Regions from separate parts of the Anaerostipes hadrus ATCC 29173 genome, predicted to be linked through region 2. Evidence: riboswitches for the same ligand, from Rfam matches in the RefSeq annotation. Region 2 holds a riboswitch; each other region holds the start of a gene.

The links. Region 2 has a riboswitch for FMN ahead of ribB (3,4-dihydroxy-2-butanone-4-phosphate synthase). Riboswitches for the same ligand answer to the same signal wherever they lie in the genome.
Region 1: linked by a shared signal. The riboswitch ahead of ribB (3,4-dihydroxy-2-butanone-4-phosphate synthase) and the one ahead of ribB (3,4-dihydroxy-2-butanone-4-phosphate synthase) in region 2 are both predicted to bind FMN.
Region 3: linked by a shared signal. The riboswitch ahead of ribD (bifunctional diaminohydroxyphosphoribosylaminopyrimidine deaminase/5-amino-6-(5-phosphoribosylamino)uracil reductase RibD) and the one ahead of ribB (3,4-dihydroxy-2-butanone-4-phosphate synthase) in region 2 are both predicted to bind FMN.
Region 4: linked by a shared signal. The riboswitch ahead of QUE18_RS11090 (ECF transporter S component) and the one ahead of ribB (3,4-dihydroxy-2-butanone-4-phosphate synthase) in region 2 are both predicted to bind FMN.

Annotation. Positions count from the first base shown of each region.
Region 1 covers NZ_AP028031.1:2,122,685-2,128,163, reverse strand. Annotated here, with positions in the region: gene QUE18_RS10210 (glycoside hydrolase family 2 TIM barrel-domain containing protein) at 1-1,222, shown strand, start outside; gene QUE18_RS10205 (beta-galactosidase small subunit) at 1,206-2,159, shown strand; FMN riboswitch at 2,863-2,977, shown strand; partial or broken gene ribB (3,4-dihydroxy-2-butanone-4-phosphate synthase) at 3,180-3,779, shown strand; gene QUE18_RS10190 (IS1182-like element ISClsp3 family transposase) at 4,031-5,479, shown strand, end outside.
Region 2 covers NZ_AP028031.1:1,588,018-1,593,496, forward strand. Annotated here, with positions in the region: gene QUE18_RS07765 (DUF7309 domain-containing protein) at 1-671, opposite strand, end outside; gene QUE18_RS07770 (Rqc2 family fibronectin-binding protein) at 887-2,629, shown strand; gene QUE18_RS07775 (hypothetical protein) at 2,689-2,823, opposite strand; partial or broken gene ribB (3,4-dihydroxy-2-butanone-4-phosphate synthase) at 3,046-3,654, opposite strand; FMN riboswitch at 3,870-3,984, opposite strand; gene QUE18_RS07785 (YezD family protein) at 4,265-4,417, opposite strand; gene QUE18_RS07790 (iron-containing alcohol dehydrogenase family protein) at 4,502-5,479, opposite strand, start outside.
Region 3 covers NZ_AP028031.1:690,550-696,028, forward strand. Annotated here, with positions in the region: gene QUE18_RS03260 (hypothetical protein) at 450-1,013, shown strand; FMN riboswitch at 1,089-1,206, shown strand; gene ribD (bifunctional diaminohydroxyphosphoribosylaminopyrimidine deaminase/5-amino-6-(5-phosphoribosylamino)uracil reductase RibD) at 1,423-2,508, shown strand; gene ribE (riboflavin synthase) at 2,490-3,149, shown strand; partial or broken gene ribA (GTP cyclohydrolase II) at 3,170-3,775, shown strand; gene ribH (6,7-dimethyl-8-ribityllumazine synthase) at 3,857-4,324, shown strand; gene QUE18_RS03285 (FGGY-family carbohydrate kinase) at 4,356-5,479, shown strand, end outside.
Region 4 covers NZ_AP028031.1:2,319,940-2,325,418, reverse strand. Annotated here, with positions in the region: gene QUE18_RS11105 (NUDIX hydrolase) at 1-422, shown strand, start outside; gene QUE18_RS11100 (hypothetical protein) at 491-1,054, shown strand; gene QUE18_RS11095 (3-deoxy-7-phosphoheptulonate synthase) at 1,078-2,106, opposite strand; FMN riboswitch at 2,305-2,447, shown strand; gene QUE18_RS11090 (ECF transporter S component) at 2,595-3,212, shown strand; gene QUE18_RS11085 (thioesterase family protein) at 3,276-3,668, opposite strand; gene QUE18_RS11080 (histidine phosphatase family protein) at 3,826-4,455, shown strand; gene QUE18_RS11075 (DUF1700 domain-containing protein) at 4,459-4,917, shown strand; gene QUE18_RS11070 (M20 metallopeptidase family protein) at 4,940-5,479, shown strand, end outside.

The sequences.
Region 1 (5,479 bases), 530 kb from region 2:
GGAAGCACATGTGGAGGATATGTGGTTGAATCCGGTGCTGAATGAGGATAATGTGAGCGGAACATTAAATACAAATATTCGTGTATCTGCTACAGAAAATCAGGATGTGTGTGCACGGATTATATTAAAAAATGTGGATGACCAGGTTATCTTAGAAAGAAATATTGAATTAGAAGATAAAGATGGAGACTTTGTTGGCAGCATATCAGACGATATCAAAGACATTAAAAAGTGGGATGATCATACGCCATATCTTTACAAGGCTTACATCGAATTATTAAAAGCAGATGGAGAAATCATAGAAGTTGTTCCGTACAGAATTGGATTTAGAAGAATTGAAATCAAGAACAAGGTAATGCTTTTAAATGGAGAACGACTGATTATCAATGGTGTTAACAGACATGAGTGGAATCCAAAAACCGGAAGATGCATCGGCTTGGAGGATATGGTTTCTGATATAAACTGTATGACAAGAAACAACATCAATGCAGTAAGAACCTGCCATTATCCGGATCAAATTCCGTGGTATTACATGTGTGATGATGCTGGAATCTATGTGATGGCGGAGACAAACTTAGAGAGTCATGGCTCATGGCAGAAGCTTGGTGCGGTTGAGCCGTCAGTCAATATCCCAGGATCCATTTCACAGTGGAGAGAGGTTGTAGTAGATAGAGCCAGAACAAATTATGAGACGTTTAAGAATCATACATCTATTCTTTTCTGGTCACTTGGAAATGAATCCTATGCAGGTGATGATATTAAGGCTATGAATACTTACTTTAAGGAGAGACAGGATGGAAGACTAGTTCATTATGAAGGCTCCTTCTATACAAGACAGTATGAGGATACCATATCTGATGTAGAAAGTCGTATGTATGCAAAGCCTTATGAGATAAGGGAATATCTGAGCAACCATCCGAAGAAGCCATATCTTCTTTGCGAGTATATGCATGATATGGGAAACTCCTTAGGAGGATTTGATTCTTATATTAAACTGATTGATGAATTTGAAATGTATCAGGGTGGATTCATATGGGATTTTATTGATCAAGCAATTTTAGTAAAAGATCATGTAACAGGAAAAGAAGTTCTACGCTATGGAGGAGACTTTGATGACAGGCCATCAGACTACGAATTCTCAGGAAATGGAATCGTATTTGCTGATCGAAAAGAAAAACCAGCAATGCAGGAAGTGAGGTATTACTATGGCTTATACAGATAAAAGTAAATTAAGAGTTGTATATGGTGATTATACACTTGGTGTACATGGTAAAGAATTTAATTATATATTTTCTTATGCACAAGGTGGATTAGAATCTATAGTAAAAAATGGATATGAATGGTTATATCGCTGTCCAAAGCCTACTTTTTGGAGAGCCTTGACAGATAATGATCGAGGAAGTAAATTTCATATTAAGAGTGGAAGCTGGCTTTCAGCCGATATGTTTATCGATTGTAAAGATGTTCAGGTTTTTATGGATGGTGAAGTACAAAAAATATATGCACCAGATAATAATAGTTATGAAGGAGATGTTTCAGCTGATGAGATCAGGGTTCAATATACTTATGAAACAATCAATACTCCTTCTACAACGGTTGTTGTAACATATACGGTAGATATTACAGGAAAAATTCAGGTGAATGTGCATTATAATGGTGTTAAAGGATTACCTGAATTCCCAGTCTTTGGTATGAGGTTTGTTATGCCAACGTTGGCAGATAAATATTTATATAAAGGATTATCAGGAGAAACTTATCCAGATAGAAAAGCAGGAGCAATAGAAGGAGTCTATGAAGTTTCTGATTTGAGCCTAACACCATATCTTGTTCCACAGGAATGTGGTATGAGAATGGATACAGAATGGGTAGATATTGTAAGACATACGAGTCTCGATAATAGCAGGACAGATTATTCATCTCAAACACTTCGTATTGAGAAAAAAGATGAGCCATTTGCTTTTTCATGCTTACCTTATACAGCATCTGAAATTGAAAATGCATTGCATCATGAAGAATTGCCACCAGCAAGAAGAACGATTCTTTGTATTTATGGAGCAGTTCGAGGTGTTGGAGGCATTGACAGTTGGGGCAGCAATGTAGAAGATGAATATTGTATCAGTGCAGAAGAAGATATAGATTATTCATTTACTATCTGTTAAGCAAAGTAGGGACACATATGAATGTTAAGATTACTAGAGATTGGATAAAAAGCTTTTTTGATTAGGACCAACGGTAGATTTAGTCGGTAAACTCATTAAATCACGAAGTGTTACCGAGAGAAGTGCAACATAGATTATAAAGAGCAGTTGCAAAAAAAATCAATATAATAAAGATAAAATTTGTTTAATATGCATATTTTGTCTTTTTATATATAAACAACTCAAATATTTTTATTATGCCTTGAACATTTTGTTCAGGGCATTTTTAATGAAGACGATAGATAATCGAAAAAAGATTAAAAGAAATTTTTAATCTGAATCATTAATATATCATAATTTTTTATTTGCAATAGTAATTTCTGGGGATAGTTTGCAAAACTAACTTCTGGCTTTGACTTAAATGGACTGGAATTTAGTTTTGCAATTCAACAAAGAATTTTAAAGAAAAAGAGTTAGAAGAATCTTTAGAGAAAGTTGGAATATCTGGGACATAAGGTTTGCGAATTAAGTGGTGGAGAACAACAAAGAATAGCAATTGCAAGAACGATGTTAAAACCATGAAAGATTATACTTGCAGATGAACCAACGGGAAATCTTGATACAAGCAATAAGGAAAAAATTACTCATTAAGACAAATATGCATTAATTAGTTAAAAACTTGACATTAAAATATAAACATATTATAATTACTATACAATTAAATAAAAAACTTCAGGGCAGGGTGTAATTCCCTACCGGTGGTAAAGCCCACGAGCCGTAAGGCATGATTCGGTGAAATTCCGAAGCCGACAGTATAGTCTGGATGAAAGAAGAAAAAAACATGAAAAAGTTTCTTTAACTATGATTAATTGCTCTGGGATATTTTTATTCCAGAGCAATTGATTTATATATAAACAATTCAAATATTTTTATTATGCCTTGAACGTTTTGTCCAGGGCATTTTTTAATGGAGGCGGTATAGGATAATCAATAAAAGAAATCATCAACAAAAACTTTAGAACAATGTTAGGAGGAAACAAGATGGTAACGTTTCATACAATTAAAGAAGCATTAGAAGATTTAAGAAGAGGGAAGATTATTTTGGTAACAGATGATGAGGATCGAGAAAACGAGGGAGATTTTATTTGTGCAGCACAATTTGCAACCACAGAAAATATTAATTTCATGGCAACACATGGAAAAGGACTGATCTGTATGCCAATGTCAGAGGAATATGTAGAAAAACTAAAACTGCCACAGATGGTAGAAAATAATACAGACAATCACGAAACAGCATTTACAGTATCCATTGATCATATTACAACAACGACAGGAATTTCAGCGGTAGAACGTTCGATTACAGCTCTTGCATGTGTTAAGGAAGATGCAAAACCAGAAGATTTCCGAAGACCAGGACATATGTTTCCATTAAAAGCAAAGAAAAATGGAGTATTAGAAAGAAACGGACATACCGAGGCAACGGTAGATTTATGTAGATTGGCAGGTTTAAAAGAATGTGGATTGTGTTGTGAGATTATGAGAGAAGATGGAACAATGATGAGAACGGAGGAATTATCAAAATTGGCACAACAGTATCAAATGAAATTTATAACAATAAAAAATTTGCAAGATTACCGAAAATGCAAGCAAATATAAAAGAAATGTTAAGATATAGGTTAAATAATTGTCATTGATATGTTGGAATGATACTACATGTATATAATTACAGCTACAGTCCATGGACACATCAGCTGAATATATTGTTCAACCTGAGAAACCACTTAGAAATAAGTGGTTTCAGACTGTAGACAAAGTCCCGGTATTTGCCGGGACTTTTACTATGAGCACTGTTTTTCTGGTATAATAAAATTATCAGAAAGGCGGTGTTTTTTATGATGACGAAAAATGCAGACAAGAAACGAGAACAGATGATGATGTTCTCAATGGATTCCATGGTTCCGCAGGATCATATGCTAAGATTGATTGATAAAGCAATCAACTGGAACTTTATTTACGATCTTGTAGAAGATAAATATTGTCAAAACAATGGTCGTCCAAGTATGGATCCTGTTATGCTCGTTAAAATTCCATTTATTCAATATCTTTATGGAATCAAAAGTATGCGTCAGACGATCCGAGAGATTGAAGTAAATGTTGCCTACCGTTGGTTTCTTGGTCTGGATATGCTGGATCCTGTACCGCATTTTTCAACGTTTGGAAAGAACTATTCCCGCCGATTTAAAGACACGGATCTTTTTGAACAGATATTTTCAAAGATTCTGGAAGAATGTATGAAGTATAAGTTGATCAATACGGACGAGATCTTTGTTGATGCAACTCATGTAAAAGCATGTGCCAACAGTAAAAAAATGCGAAAAAGAGTTGCTCATGAACAGGCACTCTGGTATGAAGATGAATTACAAAAAGAGATCAATGAAGACCGACAGGCACATGGGAAAAAACCTCTAAAAGATAAAAATAAGAAGAATCCGCCAACACCTCCCACATCTGGGAATGATCAACATAATGAGCTTGAACAGATACCAGACGATATAAAAACCAAAAAGAGCAGTATTACAGATCCAGAAAGCGGATGGTTTCGCAAAGGAGAACATAAACATGTTTTTGCATATGCAGTAGAAACGGCATGTGATGAACACGGATGGGTCCTTGGATATAGTGTTCATCCTGGAAATGAACATGACAGCCGAACATTTCAAACAATCTATGAAAAGGTGAAAAGTTTTGAACCAGAAATGATCGTGGCAGATGCAGGATACAAGACACCAGCGATTGCCAGACAACTTCTGAAAGATAGGATTGAACCATTGTTTCCATATAAACGACCTATGACAAAAGAGGGATTTTTTAAGAAATATGAATATGTTTATGATGAATACTATGATTGTTACATCTGTCCAGAAAATCAGATTCTAAGATACAGTACAACAAACAGGGATGGATACAGAGAATATAAAAGCTGTGGATATCAATGTGAAAAATGTCCACAGATATCCAAATGTACAGAAAGCAAGAATCATGTAAAAGTGATAACACGTCATGTTTGGGAAAAATATATAGAAAAAGCAGAAGATATCCGACATGTAAGAGGGAATAAAGCAATCTATCAGAAACGAAAAGAAACGATAGAAAGAATCTTTGGAACAGCAAAAGAACACCATGGATTTCGATATACACAATACATAGGAAAAGCACGGATGGAGATGAAAGCCGGGCTTACTTTTGCATGTATGAATCTAAAAAAACTGGCAAGATTTCTTGGTAAGAACGGATTGCTAAATGGACAAAAGCGAAGATTTCTAAGAAATTTTTGGATACAA
Region 2 (5,479 bases):
TCGATTTGTTTTTGATTCTTTAATTCATCTTTTAATTCCTGATCTTCTAACATCACTGACGGAAATTCTTTTTCAGCTTCTGGTATCTCTTTTACAAACATTTCCCAAGTATCATTTTCAGTATTATAACGGCGAACGATTCCTTCTGCCTGTTCGATTTCTGGGTTTAATTCTCCCTGTCTGACTGCTTCCACTGCCATATACAGGTTCTCATAAGTTTCTATAAGAAGTGCAACTTCATCTTCATCTAACTGATATGGTTTGTAACCTTTCTTATAAGAAACAAAGTAAATCCAGTCACTGATCGTCTTAAAACGAATATCTAATTCATCGATAACTTTTCTTTGTTCATCTGGCACATTCATCATGCTTCCCCAGAAGCATGTAAGACTTGTATGTTCATCCATCAGATACTGTGCTGGAAGATCCCCTTCTTCACTTCCAAGGATCATATAGAAATCTCCTAAGCCTTCAACTCCATCAAAGACTGCAATTCCTCTTTCTCCGCTGAATTTTCCCATCACACTGCAAAATACAGGTTCTTCTCTGTCTTTTAGCTGAATGGTTACAAGTTGTGTGTCACCAAGGTAATTCCAAGGCTCTAATTTGTCTAGTTTTAATGTAATGTCGTATAACTGCTTCCATGCATTCTTTGACGCTTCTTTTCTCAATGACTTGTCCTCCATAGATTATTTTATTGTACACTTAATATTCATTATAATAAGAAATGATTTTAATTACAACAAAATCCCGACTATCTTTCTATGATTTGTGAATTTGATCGTTTTTTCTTTATACTTTTTCGAATTTCTGATATAATTGTTTGACGGATTTATCTTATTATTTTAAATTAGATAACTGATTTTATTACCAGGAGGTATTTATCATGGCATTCGACGGATTTGTCATTTCAAATATTATATCAGAACTTAATAAACAGATCATTGGTGGCAGAATCTATAAGATTTATCAGCCAGAGGCCGACGAGATCACGCTTGTGATCAAAAAAGAGAGATTGACAACAAGACTTCATCTCTCAGCCAGTGCTTCTCTTCCTCTTGTCTATTTATCGAAAGAAGGAAAAGCAAACCCTATGCAGGCTCCAAATTTCTGCATGCTGCTTCGTAAACATATCAGCAGTGGAAGGATCATTTCGATCACACAGCCTGACTTTGAGCGTATTATCGAAATTAAGATTGAGCATCTGGATGAGCTTGGAGATGTCTGTCAGAAACGTCTGATCGTTGAGATCATGGGAAAACACAGTAATATCATTTTTGTAAACAGTGATGATGTGATCTTAGATAGTATCAAGCACATCTCTGCAAATATCAGTTCTGTCAGAGAGGTTTTACCTGGACGTACTTACACATTTCCACCGTCTAAAGGGAAACATCCTTTAGCAAGTCTGACTACAGAGGATTTTTATCAGCATATCATCACCAAACCACTGAATCTTTGTAAAGCACTTTATACTTCCATCACAGGTATGAGTCCTTTGATCGCAAATGAACTTTGTTATCGTGCAGGGCTAGATGGGAATGCATCTACTGATTCTTTGACCGATGATAGTGCTGCTGGATTATATGGCCAGCTTGTAAAATTAAATGCTCTTGTAGAAGATGAGGCATATCAGCCAAATATCATTTATTCTGGGGAAGAACCTAAGGAATTTTCTTGTATTCCTTTAACTTCTTATCCTGACTGTACAGAGAAAACATATGATTCTATTTTTGACGTGCTGATCGGGTATTATTCTGAGAAGGAAAAATATACAAGAATGAAGCAGAAATCTTCTGACCTTCGTAAGATCGTGCAGACTGCTCTTGAGAGGACGAGCAAGAAATATGATCTGCAGCTTCGTCAGTTAAAGGATACCGAGAAACGTGAGAAATTCAAAGTTTATGGAGAACTTACACAGACATATGGATATGGACTAGAGCCAAATGCAAAATCTTTAACTTGCATGAATTATTACACAAACGAAGAGATTACGATCCCTCTTGATCCAACAAAGACTCCTTTGGAGAATTCCAAAAAGTTTTTTGCAAAATATAATAAGCTAAAACGTACTTATGAAGCTCTTTCTGAGCTTGTCGTGGAGACAAAAGCTGATCTTGATCATCTCGATTCGATCTCTACTGCTCTTTCTTTATCCGAAGATGAGAAAGACCTGCAGCTGATCAAAGATGAACTTTCTGATTATGGTTATATTAAGAGCCACGGAAAGAAAAAGGGAAAGAAACAGGCAAAATCCAAACCATTACATTTTGTCTCTTCTGATGGTTTCCATATGTATGTTGGAAAAAATAACTATCAGAATGATGAATTAAGTTTTAAGTTTGCAAATGGCGGGGACTGGTGGTTCCATGCAAAGAATATGGCTGGGTCCCATGTTATTGTACGAAAGGAACAAGCGGAGACTCTTCCAGATGCTACCTTTGAAGAAGCTGGCCGCCTTGCAGCTTATTATTCCAAGGGGCGTCAGGCACCGAAGGTTGAGATTGATTATGTTCAGAGAAAAGAACTAAGAAAGCCACCAAAGGCAAAACCTGGATTTGTCATTTATCATACAAACTATTCTATGATGTGTGTTCCGAATATTGATGGAATTGAAATTGTTGAATAAATTAAAAACACTTTGCAGGCCTTATAAATCCTACATTTTTTATATCAATTTTTTTAAATTTATACATAATAGAAACCAAACAATCGTCGATTAATATCCTCTTCTGGATTCATAACGTATTCGATTGCTCTTTTTAAGTGTCTCGCTGGATTTCCTGCTGTTTCTTTCATATACATTAATTTTGATATTGCCATCTCGTTATCTCCAAATAAAAAGAAGGATCCTTATACATTTTCTAATGTGGAATCCTTCTTTCTTGATTTTATACATTTCTAGCTTATGACAAAATTTGTCCCATTTTATCCTAATTCATCTGACTTTCCACAATATCTATCACATTCGCAATCTCACTACAGCTTTCCACCAACATAAAATCCTCTGAGAGATCAATCGTCAACTGACTATTTCTTTTATATCTCTTTGCGTTTTCTGTAATCTTGCAAATCCTTGATTGTTATAAATTTCATTTGAAAATGCTCTGCTAATTTTGCTAATTCTTCTGTTCTCATCATTGTGCCATCTTCTCTCATAATCTCACAGCACAATCCACACGCTTTTAAACCTGCTAATCTACATAAATCTACCGTTGCCTCCGTATGTCCATTTCTTTCTAAAACTCCATTTTTCTTTGCTTTTAATGGAAACATATGTCCCGGTCTTCGAAAATCTTCTGGTTTTGCATTTTCATCCACACATGCAATAGCTGTAATTGAACGCTCTACTGCTGAAATTCCTGTCGTTGTTGTAATATGATCGATTGATACAGTAAATGCTGTTTCGTGATTATCTGTATTATTTTCCACCATTTGCGGAAGTTTTAATTTTTCTACATACTCCTCCGACATTGGCATACAGATTAATCCTTTTCCATGCGTTGCCATGAAATTTATATTTTCTGTTGTAGCAAATTGTGCTGCACAAATAAAGTCTCCTTCATTTTCTCGATTTTCATCATCCGTTACCAAAATAATCTTTCCTCTTTTTAAATCTTCTAATGCACCTTCAATTGTATGAAATGTCACCATTTTATATCCTCCTGCCATAATTCTAAAATTTTTCTTGATCATATTTGTTTATTAGTTTTATCTTATCACCCCATTAAAAATGCCTTGATCTAAATGATTGATCAAGGCAGAGTAAAAAATATCTGAATTTATTTATATAAATCAATTGCTCTGGAACAAAAATATTCTAGAGCAATTGACCATAGTCGTAAAAACATTTCCATTTTTCCATATTTTGTTCTCTTCTTTCATCCAGACTATACTGTCGGCTTCGGAATTTCACCGAATCATACCTTACGGCTCGTGGGCTTTACCACCGGTAGGGATTTTCACCCTGCCCTGAAGATTTATTCTATTTATATATTAATTATAATAATTTTGATTTTTGTTGTCAAGATTTAAGCTATGCAGCTACTGTCCATATCAAAAAGAATTCTACGAAACTTTGGATCATATCAATGGACTGAGACAGTTAGAATGATAAAATATTGCTTGCACCTTGATAGTTTTAAATCGTCTTTTTTAATTCACAGGATAATTATGTTTTCCATATAATTACATCTCCTTTTTGAGAATCATAATCCACTGATGATCGCTTTCCAATCCTTTTCTGAGACTGATTTTCGATTTGCTATATTCTATGTTTCTCTGTCTTATCAATCTGAATGATCTTTCCATCCTGAACAATGATCGTTATATTGCCATATTTCATATTTTTTAATAACTCTTCAATTTTTTCTTTCCATTGGTGTTGTTCTTGTGATCTTTTTATTTTATGTTCCATATGCCCACCTTATTTCCTATTAATCCTGTATGTTTTATCTGTTTTTACTCGATTATACCTATTTTTCATATTTCTGTCAATATTTCAGTCACATAAACCATCATAAAGTCTTCTCAAATCTTCATCTGTAACTTCCACTGGATTATTTTTTAAATTGGCATGATGACTTAATCGTATCAATTCTTCTTTCTTTTCTTCATTGATATGAAGATCGGTTAAATTTGTTCTTAAATGAAGATCTCTTTTTAATCTCTGTACGGCATCTGCAAATTGTTCATAATCATAAAATCCTAATTGACTGGTCAATTCTCTTGTCCTAAAATCTTTGGTTCCATTTAATCGGATAAAGAAATCTAATGTCAAACCACAAGCCTCTCCGTGTGGAATATGGTATAAATTTGTCAATGGAAAAGAACATGCGTGGGAAGCAGTTGTTTTTGGCTGACCAAATGCAAGTCCTGCGATCAGAGATGCTGCTGCCATTTTCTCTCTTGCTGCCTGATTGTTTGGATCTTTGTATACCGTTCTTATATTTGTAAGAACTAGTTTTGCTGCATAGACAGCCAATACGTCACAAATTGGTTGGTGCAAGCGGCTCCAGTATCCTTCTACTGCATGAGATAACACATCAATTCCTGCACTTGCCGTAAGATCTGCTGGCATGCTCCATGTAAGTGTTGGATCTACGATCGCATATTGTGGATAAAAACTTTCCGATGCAATTGGTGCTTTGATTCCTTGGTTTCTATTTGTTAATACAGAAACATTGGTTACTTCACTTCCAGTTCCTGCCGTTGTTGGAATTGCGATCAATGGCAAATGTTTTTTTGGAACTTTCTCTCCTGTATTGTGATATTTTCGGATTGATGTTTCTTTTTCTATTAAAACAGAAGCCGCCTTCGCTCCATCGATCACACTTCCTCCACCAAGTGCTACGATAAAATCTATTTTTTCTTTTCTTAAATGTTCTCCCAGTCTATTCACTTCTTCTACATCTGGATTTGGTGAAAATCCTGCAAAGATATCTGCCAGATGATTTTTCTTATCATCCAGTAACTGCCC
Region 3 (5,479 bases), 900 kb from region 2:
ACTATTATCGCCAATACAGTAAAACATACACACTGTGTAGTGATTTGAATAGTGTTTTGTTGTATGAGTCAGAAAGAAGATAAGAAGAACTATTTATAAGGATCCAAGGTGACAACATGAGCACTTTTTGAATGCGTTTTTTACAAATTCGCAGCGCCCTGTGGTTGATTGTCTGACCGTAGCTGCGGGCATTTTGGCTCGCAGCCAGGGAGTTATCAAAGGAACAGGCGCGGATCGGCGATTTGTAAAAAACGCTTTCAAAAATGCGGAGTGTCACCTTGGATCCTTATAAATAGTTCTTCTTATCTTTTTTCTGACTCATACATGACCAACACTACCACTTCAAATCAGGATTGTATAAAAACGAATAATCTATAGAACTCTTACTAAATTATGCTATAATATACAAGATTAATCAAACAGTTTCAAAATGAAAGAGGGAGTATCAAATGAAAAGGTTATTATTAGTTTTAATGCTGATTCTGGGAGCAGTAATGATCACAAGCCGTCCGGTGGCGACTTATGCATATACAGATGAAGAAAAGCAGCAGGCGAAATCATGGCTGTCTTCGCATGGTTATCCACCAACAAGAGCAGGGGCAGAACAGGCATATCAGGATTATATGGATGGAAAGATTGATGTTCCAGAAGCAGATGCATATATGGGAAAGAACCAGAAAAATGACATAGAAGAAAAGAAAAATCCAACTGTGAAGACAGAAACAAAAAAAGATAAACAATCTAAAAATAGTACAACAAAACAAGAAAATTCATCTACAGAACAGACAAACAACAGTACAACATCTGCAAAAGAATCAACAACACAAGGAACAACAGAAACAACAACGACCAAAGTGACAACAGAAACAAAAGAACAGAAACAACAAAAAGAAGAAAAAAAGAAAAAAGAGCAGAAAGAAACAAAGAAAAAACACACAACAGGGATTGCGATCGGAGCAGCTGCAGTCGTGATTTTTGCTTTACTTGTAGTATTTATGCGAAAGAGAATGTAAAAAACGCTATGCTGAAGTGATAGAAAATTCACTTGACACAACAGTTAGCGAGTGCTATTCTATAAATAAATTACATAACGTCTTCAGGGCAGGGTGCAAGTCCCTACCGGCGGTTATAGCCCGCGAGCCTTATATGGCATGACTTGGTGAGATTCCAAGGCCGACAGTACAGTCTGGATGGAAGAAGATTTAAGAAGTGATATTGATCATCATGTCCTGGGATTTTTATAATTCCAGGATTTTTTATTTCAAAAAGAAATATCAAGATATCAAAAAGGAGTTCCTGAAGAATTAGAACAAAGATCAGGAGCTCCTTTTTATATTTCCGATTTCAATACCAATCAAAATCCAACCTCCCAAAATCAAAGAACCTGAAGGGAAGGGAGAAAAATATTTGAAAGAAGAATATATGCGGCGTGCGATCGAACTTGCCAAGAAAGGCTGTGGATATACCAATCCAAATCCTTTAGTCGGAGCAGTGATCGTAAAAGATCAAAGGGTTATTGGGGAAGGATATCATGAGAAGATCGGCGGATTACATGCAGAGAGAAATGCCTTAAAAAACTGTATAGAAGATCCTGAGGGAGCTGAGATTTATGTAACATTGGAGCCATGTTGCCATTATGGAAAAACACCACCATGTACGGAAGCATTGATCGAAGCGGGGATTAAGAAAGTATATGTCGGGAACTTAGACCCTAATCCGAAAGTGGCAGGAGGCGGGATCAAAATCCTGAATGATCATGGCATAGAAACAGAAACAGGAATCCTTGAAGAAGAGTGCAGACAGTTAAACGATATATTTTTTCACTATATTCAAAATGATATTCCATATACAGCGTTAAAATACGCAATGACATTGGATGGAAAGATCGCAACAGCAACCGGTGAATCCAAATGGATCACAGGAGAAGAAGCCAGAAGACATGCACATACATTACGACACCAGTATGCAGCAATCATGGCAGGGATCGGTACGGTTTTAGCAGATGATCCCATGTTAAATGCAAGAATTGAACATGGAAATGATCCAATCCGTGTGATATGTGATTCAAACTTAAGGATTTCGGAAGGATCAAATATCGTAAAAACAGCCAGAGAAATTCCAACGATCATTGCTACCATAAGTGAAGATCAAGAAAAAATTGCAAAATTAGAACAAAAAGGATGCAAGATCTTAAAAACGTCAGAACAAGACGGAAAGGTCAATGTCAAAGAAGTTTTAAAACAGTTAAGAAATATGGAAATTGACAGTGTTTTAGTTGAGGGTGGTGGAATCTTGAATGAATCCTTGATCAAAAACGACTGTGTTCACAAAGTTTATGCCTATATTGCTCCAAAATTATTTGGAGGAGAAAAGGCCAAAACACCTGTAGAAGGCAAAGGAATCGAAAGGATCCAAGAAGCTTTGGTATTTGATGAATTAAAGGCAACACCACTTGGAAATGACATATTACTGGAAGGGAAGGTGAGATCATGTTTACCGGAATCGTAGAAGAATTAGGAACAGTCATATCCCTGAAGCGAGGAAGCAAAGCAGCAGTCCTTACGATCAAAGCAAATGTTATTTTTGAAGATCTTAAATTGGGAGACAGCGTAGCAGTTAATGGTGTCTGCCTGACAGCGACTCACATTAGAGGCAATACATTTCAGGCAGACGTGATGAATGAGACATTCAACCGAAGCAGTCTTGGAAGTTTAAAAAAGGGATCTGTTGTCAACTTAGAGCGAGCGATGGCAGCCAATGGAAGGTTCGGAGGTCATATGGTAGCAGGCCATGTGGACGATACAGGGGAACTTGTTAGTATAAAACAAGATGATAATGCTGTATGGTTTACGATCAAAGCCCCAGAAAATATCATGAAATACTGTATTGAAAAAGGATCGATCGCACTCGATGGAATCAGCTTGACGATCGCTAAGTTAAGCGATGATACCATTTCCGTATCCATGATCCCACATACCATAAAAAATACCAATTTTGGATATAAAAAACCAGGAGATAAGATCAATCTGGAGAATGACATGGTTGGGAAATATATAGATAAACTGCTGCATTTTGATCAGCAGGAAACAAACGACAAACATACAAACAGCACCTTAACAATGGAAATGTTAAGAAATGCTGGATTTTAATAAAAAACGAGGAGGAAAAAGACAAGATGAGCGATGTAGTATGCGAAGTAATCGCACAGCTTCCAACAAAATATGGAACATTTGAGGCACATGGGTATGTAGACCAGAGAAGTGGGGAACATCATGTAGCACTGGTCAAAGGAGATATCGCAGACGGAGAACCAGTTTTATGCCGTGTGCATTCTGAGTGCCTGACTGGGGATACTTTTGGATCTCTACGCTGTGATTGTGGAGAACAGCGAAGTCGTGCAATGCGTCAGATCGAGAAAGAAGGACGAGGGGTTTTCTTATATATGCGTCAAGAAGGACGAGGAATCGGATTGATCAATAAACTGAAAGCTTATGTATTACAGGAACAGGGAATGGATACAGTCGAGGCCAACTTAGCTCTTGGATTTAAAGATGATGAACGAGATTACAGTGCAGGAGCCATGATCTTACAGGATCTAGGAATCAAAAAACTGCGACTGATGACAAACAATCCAACCAAAATTGACGGATTAAATGAATATGGACTCGAGATCGTAGAACGAGTACCGATCCAGATGCCAATCAATCCATTTGATAAATATTATATGCAGACAAAGCAAAAGAAAATGGGACACATGACAACATACGAAGTTTAAATTAACAGAAAAATTAAAAAAATTAAGGCCCCAGGGACCTTAAGATTAACGAAATTAACGAAGAAAAAAGGAGTAATTAAAATGAGAGTATTAGAAGGTAAATTAGTAGCAAGCGGATTAAAAGTAGGAATCGTAGCAGCCAGATTTAATGAATTTATCGTATCCAAATTAGTATCCGGAGCTTTAGACGGATTGAAAAGACATGATGTGAAAGAGGAAGATATCGATATCGCATGGGTACCAGGAGCTTTTGAGATTCCACTGATCGCAGACAAGATGGCAAAAAGCAAAAAATACGATGCAGTGATCTGTCTTGGAACAGTGATCCGTGGAGCAACAAGCCATTATGATTATGTATGTAACGAAGTATCCAAAGGAATCGCACAGGTATCATTAAATACAGGAATTCCAGTTTTATTCGGAGTTGTTACAACAGAAAATATCGAGCAGGCGATTGAACGTGCTGGAACAAAAGCAGGAAACAAAGGATATGACTGTGCATTATCTGCAATCGAAATGGTACAGCTGATCAAAGAAGTAGAAGCATAAAAAGAATCAGGAATTAAAGCAGGAAGTTAGTATGGAACAATATTATTTAGGATTTGACGCAGGAACACAAAGTGTAAAAACAGCAGTTTATGATATTGATATGAACCTGATCGTGCAGGATACCAATGCAACAATCTTAAATTATCCACATCCGGGATGGGTGGAAATGGACGCAGACCAGTATCTTCATGCAACGGTTACAGGGATCAGAAACTGCGTTACAAAGATGAAAGAAAAGAATCTGGATCCAGACAACATCCGCTCTATTTTTGGAGATGGGATCATCTGCGGGATTGTCGGTGTTGATAAGGACTGCCATGCGATCACACCTTACATCAATTATCTGGATTCCAGAACAAAAGAAGATGTTGAGGAACTAGCATCCCATCATTATGAGATCTGGGCAAAAGAGACTGGAAATCCTCAGCCAAACTGCATGTTTCCAGCGATGTTTGCACGTTGGATGATGAACAATTGTGAGGGCTTTAAAGAAAAAGGCAGAAAATTCATGCACAATGCCCCATATATCCTGGCCAATCTTGCAGGACTGTCTGCAGAAGATGCATTTATCGACTGGGGAACAATGTCTGGATGGGGACTAGGATACCGCGTAACAGAGAAAAAATGGTCCAAAGAACAATTAGAGATCCTTGGAATCCCAATGGAAATGATGCCAAAGATTCAAAAACCATGGGATATCATAGGAACGTTATCAGAGACATTTGCAAAAGAAACCGGGTTGAAACCAGGAATCCCAATCTGTGCGGGAGCTGGAGATACGATGCAGTCTATGATCGGATGCGGAGTGATCAAACCAGATCAGGCAGCCGATGTAGCAGGAACATGTGCAATGTTTTGTATCGCAACCGATGGGATCAATGAAGAATTAAGCAAACCAGAAAATGAACTGATCTTCAACAGCGGAACTTTAGAAAATACATACTTTTATTGGGGATTCATAAGAACTGGTGGATTAGCACTTCGTTGGTATCGAGATAATGTATGCAACGAAGCAGGAAATGGAGCATATTTTGATGAATTAAATGAGAAAGCACAAAATGTTCCATGCGGATCCAAAGGAGTTCTGTTCCTTCCATATTTAACAGGAGGATTTGGAGAAACATCCAATGCAAGTGCCTGTTTCCTGAATATGAC
Region 4 (5,479 bases), 730 kb from region 2:
TGGTCAAACATAAAGGGGCAGCAGCTGTTGTTCCTGTTACAGACAAAGGAACAATCTTACTTGTAAGACAATACCGTAATGCCCTTGATCAGGAAACACTGGAAATCCCGGCAGGTGGAATTGAACCCGGGGAAACACCTCTGGAGTGTGTCACAAGAGAGATTGAAGAAGAAACAGGTTTTATTGCTGGAAAAATGACCCACCTAATGACCGTGATCACAGCCATCGGTTTCTGTGATGAAAAGATTCCGATTTATGTTGCAACTGATCTAAAGCTGTCTAAACAGCATTTGGATGAGGATGAATTTATCGATGTAGAAGAATATACAATCGATGAGATCAAAGATATGATCTTTTCTGGAAAGATCATTGATGCAAAAACAATTTCAGGAGTTCTTGGATATCTGAACATGGAGAAATAAAAGACAAGATCAGGAAAACAGAATATAAAAGACAGGCACTGCATAAGATATGACAGGAGGAAAAAATTGTGGAAAAAGAGAAATTCTTTTCAGGATTATGGATCATCATTGGGTTAATCTTTGGGAGTGTATTTACGAATTTTGTATACCAGGATTATCTCGCATATGGAGGTACCGTAAGATCACTGGTTTTAAATAATACGGATCTATATAAAGCAAGTATCAGTCTGTTTTTTTATATTTTGTTTAAAAGGGGAAAACAATATGCATTTATTTATCTGGGGGCATATCTTTTGCAACCTTGGATTTTTTTATACAGTTTTGCATTTTGTATGGCATTTTTCTTTGGATCAATGTTATCTTTGCAGATCGTGCAAATGGGCATCAAAGGACTGGTTCTTGTATTTATGAGTTTATTTCCACATTTTATCTGTTATGTGATCACCTTGCTGCTGCTGATCAAGCGAAACTTTTATGCCCAAAAAAAAGAAGAAATGCTCTATGAACAGAGACATTCCTTCTTATTTCGTTTCAGTATTTGGTTTGAAATAACATTTATAATACTGGGATGCATCCTGGAAAGTTTCATCAATCCGTCGATCATGTCAGGAATCCTGAACCTTTGGAAGTGATATATCTAGGATCTTATACGTTTCTATATATAATCTGCCATGCGGTAAAGCAGAGCAGCAGATTTGTCCCATCCAAGACAAGGATCAGTGATAGACTGTCCATATACACCGTTACCGATGGACTGGTTGCCATCTTCGATATAACTTTCGATCATGATACCCTTAACAAGAGATTTGATCTCAGGTAAGAAACTTCTGCTGTGAAGAACTTCCTGTACGATACGAGGCTGCTGATCCCATTGTTTCCCAGAGTTAGAGTGGTTTGCATCAACGATAACAGCAGGGTTCTTTAACTGGAATTTCTCGTACATATAAGCAACACGAGTCAGATCTTCATAATGGTAGTTTGGAATATTGTTTCCATGACGGTTGACAGATCCACGTAAGATGGCATGTGTCAGAGGGTTACCATCTGTCTTGACTTCATATCCATTTGCAATGAAATCATGCTGGTGCTGTCCAGCTGTGATAGAGTTCATCATAACAGTTAAGTCACCACCAGTTGGGTTCTTCATTCCGGCAGGAATATCAAATCCACTAACTGTTAAACGATGCTGCTGGTTCTCTACAGAACGAGCTCCAACGGCCACATAAGATAAAAGATCTTCCATATATGGCCAGTTTCCTGGATAAAGCATTTCGTCTGCAGCAGGCATATGGAATTCTTCTAATGCTTCCATATGAAGTTTGCGGACAGAACGAAGTCCACTAGCCATATCTGGTGCTTTCTCAGGGTCTGGCTGATGAACCATACCTTTGTATCCGTCACCTGTTGTACGAGGTTTGTTTGTATAAATACGAGGGATGATCAGTAACTTATCAGCAAGATCTTTCTGAACTCTTGCCAAACGTCCGAGATAATCCATAACAGCAGTTTCATTATCTGCAGAACATGGCCCGATGATAACTAAGAATTTATCAGATGCGCCTGTGAATACATCACGGATTTCTTTGTCTCTTGCAGCTTTGATTTGTTTTGCTTCTTCACTCAGAGGCATCTCTTCTTTTAGTTCCTCTGGAGAAGGCATTTTAGCGATTTTGTGCATTCCCATAGTTGTTTTCTCCTTAACAATTCATACAATAAAGCAAATTTGCTTGTGTATATTTTAACAAATAATAATCTTTGTGTAAAGATAAGGAAATGTGAAATGGGACTTTACAAAATAGACAGGAGTTATTATAATAAAATTTATAAACAGGAAACACTTTCATTTTCTGGTAATTGAATATTGAAGTAGAGAAGATTGATTCTCCAACTTCAGGGCAGAGTGAGATACGAAAGTATCAATTCTCGACTGGCGGTGATACTCCAAGAGAGGCAAGTCCGCGAGCGTTTGGCCGATCAGGTTAGAATCCTGAACCAACAGTATAGTCTGGATGAAAGAAGTAGTTGGATGACATATCTTAAGATGTTATGCAGATAGAAGATATGTGATCAAGTCAGAAGCCCTGTCGTTTATGTAGATAAATGGACAGGATTTTTTAATTTATAGGGAGACCCTATAAAGCTAAGATTTTAAATCAGAAAGGGAGAATTATCATGGCAGGAGACACAATGACAATGAAGAGAACGAAGTTCAATATCAGAACGATCGCAGTGACAGGTATGTTAGGAGCATTAGCAACTGTGCTGATGTTTTTGGAATTTCCAATTCCAATGTTGATACCACCATTTATCAAGTTTGACTTTTCAGAACTTCCAGCATTACTGGCAGCATATGCGATGGGACCGGTATCTGGAATTGCAGTATGTTTTATCAAGAATGCGATCAACCTTCTTCATACACAGACAGGTGGAGTCGGAGAACTATCTAACTTTATCTTAGGTGTATGCTTTGTATTACCAGCAGGACTTATTTATAAGAGAAAGAAAACACAGAAGAGTGCAATGATCGGAGCATTAGCAGGAGCAGTCCTGATGTCAGTAGTCAGTGTATTTTCAAACTACTTTGTTGTATATCCAGTATACACAAACTTCATGCCAATGCAGGCAATTCTTGGAGCATATCAGGCGATCAACAAGAATGTAAAGACATTATGGGATGCATTGATCTGGTTTAATATGCCATTTACATTTATCAAAGGAATGTGCAGTGTTGTGATCACATTCTTTATCTACAAGAAGATTTCTCCAATCTTAAAGGGAACAAACAGATAAGAAGATAAGAAAAAGGTGTCGGAATAAGAATTCCGGCACCTTTTGCGTACACAGAGTTAAAAATTAATCTTCTAATTTTTTAGCTGCTTTTTCCATAAAAGGTTCACTGGCAACGATGAATCTTTCGTGAGTACCGATTCCAACACGTCCTTTGTTATCAGTTACTTCTATATGGAATACCAGACGTTTGCGGTCGATCTCTGTTAAGGAACAATGACATTTGATCGTTCCACCAACTGGTGTTGCGGAAACATGCGCAATGTTTAAATTTGTTCCAACAGTAGTCTGTCCTTCTTCAAGTTTTCCAGCTAGTAGATTAACTGCAGACTGCTCGATCAAAGAGATCATGGCAGGTGTGGCATAAACAGGAAGGCTTCCGCTTCCCCATTTCTCAGCAGTGTTTTCTGGAACTACTTCTTCTGTTAATTCGATTTCGTCTCCAACATGAATGTTCATAATTTTCTCTCCTAAAATTTTAGTTTATATGTATATCTTTAGTATAGCAAAGTTCGTTAAAAATTCCATAGTTTTTTCACATTTTTACAAAAAATTGCACAAAGAAGAAAGACTGGACTCGATTTGAAAAATAAGGTATGCTATTGGTAAATTGGAGGTGCTTGGTTTGAAATTATATTTGATCAGACATGGAGAAACAGATTGGAACAAGGAATTTAAGATTCAGGGAAGTTCAGACATCGAATTGAATGAATATGGAAGAGAATTGGCATTTATTACGCGAGAAGGTCTTAGACATATTCCATTTGATATCGCATATACCAGTCCGTTGAAACGTGCGAAGGAAACAGCAGAGATCATTCTTGGAGGCAGGAATATTCCGCTATATGAAGATAAACGGGTTCAAGAAGCGTGTTTTGGATCGTTTGAGGGTGCAACATTAAAGGAATTGAGAGAAAGACAGGATCCATTTCTCAAATTCTTTGATGCGCCAGAAGAATTTAAAAAAATTGAAGGATGTGAGACACACGAAGAGGTGATCGCAAGATCATCTGATTTTTTCAATGATATGATCTTGCCAAATGAGAAAAAATATCAACATATAGCAGTATTTTCTCATGGAGCATGGATCCACAGTTTACTTACATATATTTATCAGAGAGAGATTAAGGAATACTGGCATGCGCCAAGACAGGAAAACTGTGGTGTGACAACGATCCAGATTGAAGATGGTGTCTGCCATGTATTAAAGGAATCAGAGATTTTCTACAATAAAGATGGAGAATGATATATGACAAAAAGACAATTTATGGAGGAGTTAAGATCTTCCTTAGAGGGAATGGTATCACAGGCAGTGATTCAGGAGAACATGAATTACTATGAGGATTATATCAATGAGCAGATCCGAAATGGAAAGAACGAACAGGATGTATTGAATGAATTAGGAAGTCCGAGACTGATCGCCAGATCGATCATTGATGCCAAAGGTGAGGATGATGACTATGTACAGACAGAGTATTACGAAGAGGAACAGGATGAAGGAACACCAGAAGATATGTTTGGTGGTAACACACATATTTTTACGATGAATTCTACAAAGTTCAAACTTGGATGTCTTCTGTCAGTGATCATATTTATTTTTATCATTTATTTACTATTTCATGTATTTAGTGCAATGATGGTTGTGTTAGGCCCCGTGATCATTATCGGTGTGATCGTAGCTTTGATCATGAAGATCACAGGAAGGTAAGGAAACAAAGAAAGGAATCAATATGGATATAAATGAAGAAGCATATGCGATACAGGAAGAAGTGGTCGAATTTCGAAGAGCACTGCACCGTTGTCCTGAGATAGCATTTCATGAAACGATGACGATGGAATATATCAGAGAACATCTGGAAGAATGGGAGATTTCTTATAAGATTTTTGATCCATCAGGAATCATTGCAGTTGTTGGCAATGGCAAGAAAGAAACGATCGCATTAAGGGCAGATATGGACGCACTGGAAGTACAGGAAGAGACAGGACTTGATTTTGCATCTTTGAATCACGGATGTATGCATGCATGTGGACATGATGGACACACAGCAATCTTACTTGCAACAGCAAAGATATTGAAGAAACATGAATCAGAACTTGATCGCAGAGTATATCTTGTATTTCAGCCTGCGGAAGAAACCGCAGAAGGAGCCAGATTCATGTTGAAGACAGGAGTTTTGGACAGTGTGAAACGCATTTATGGAATCCATATTTTTAACGGTATACCGTCTGGCAAGATTTCATTGGAAGCAGGCCCAAGAATGGCAGCGACA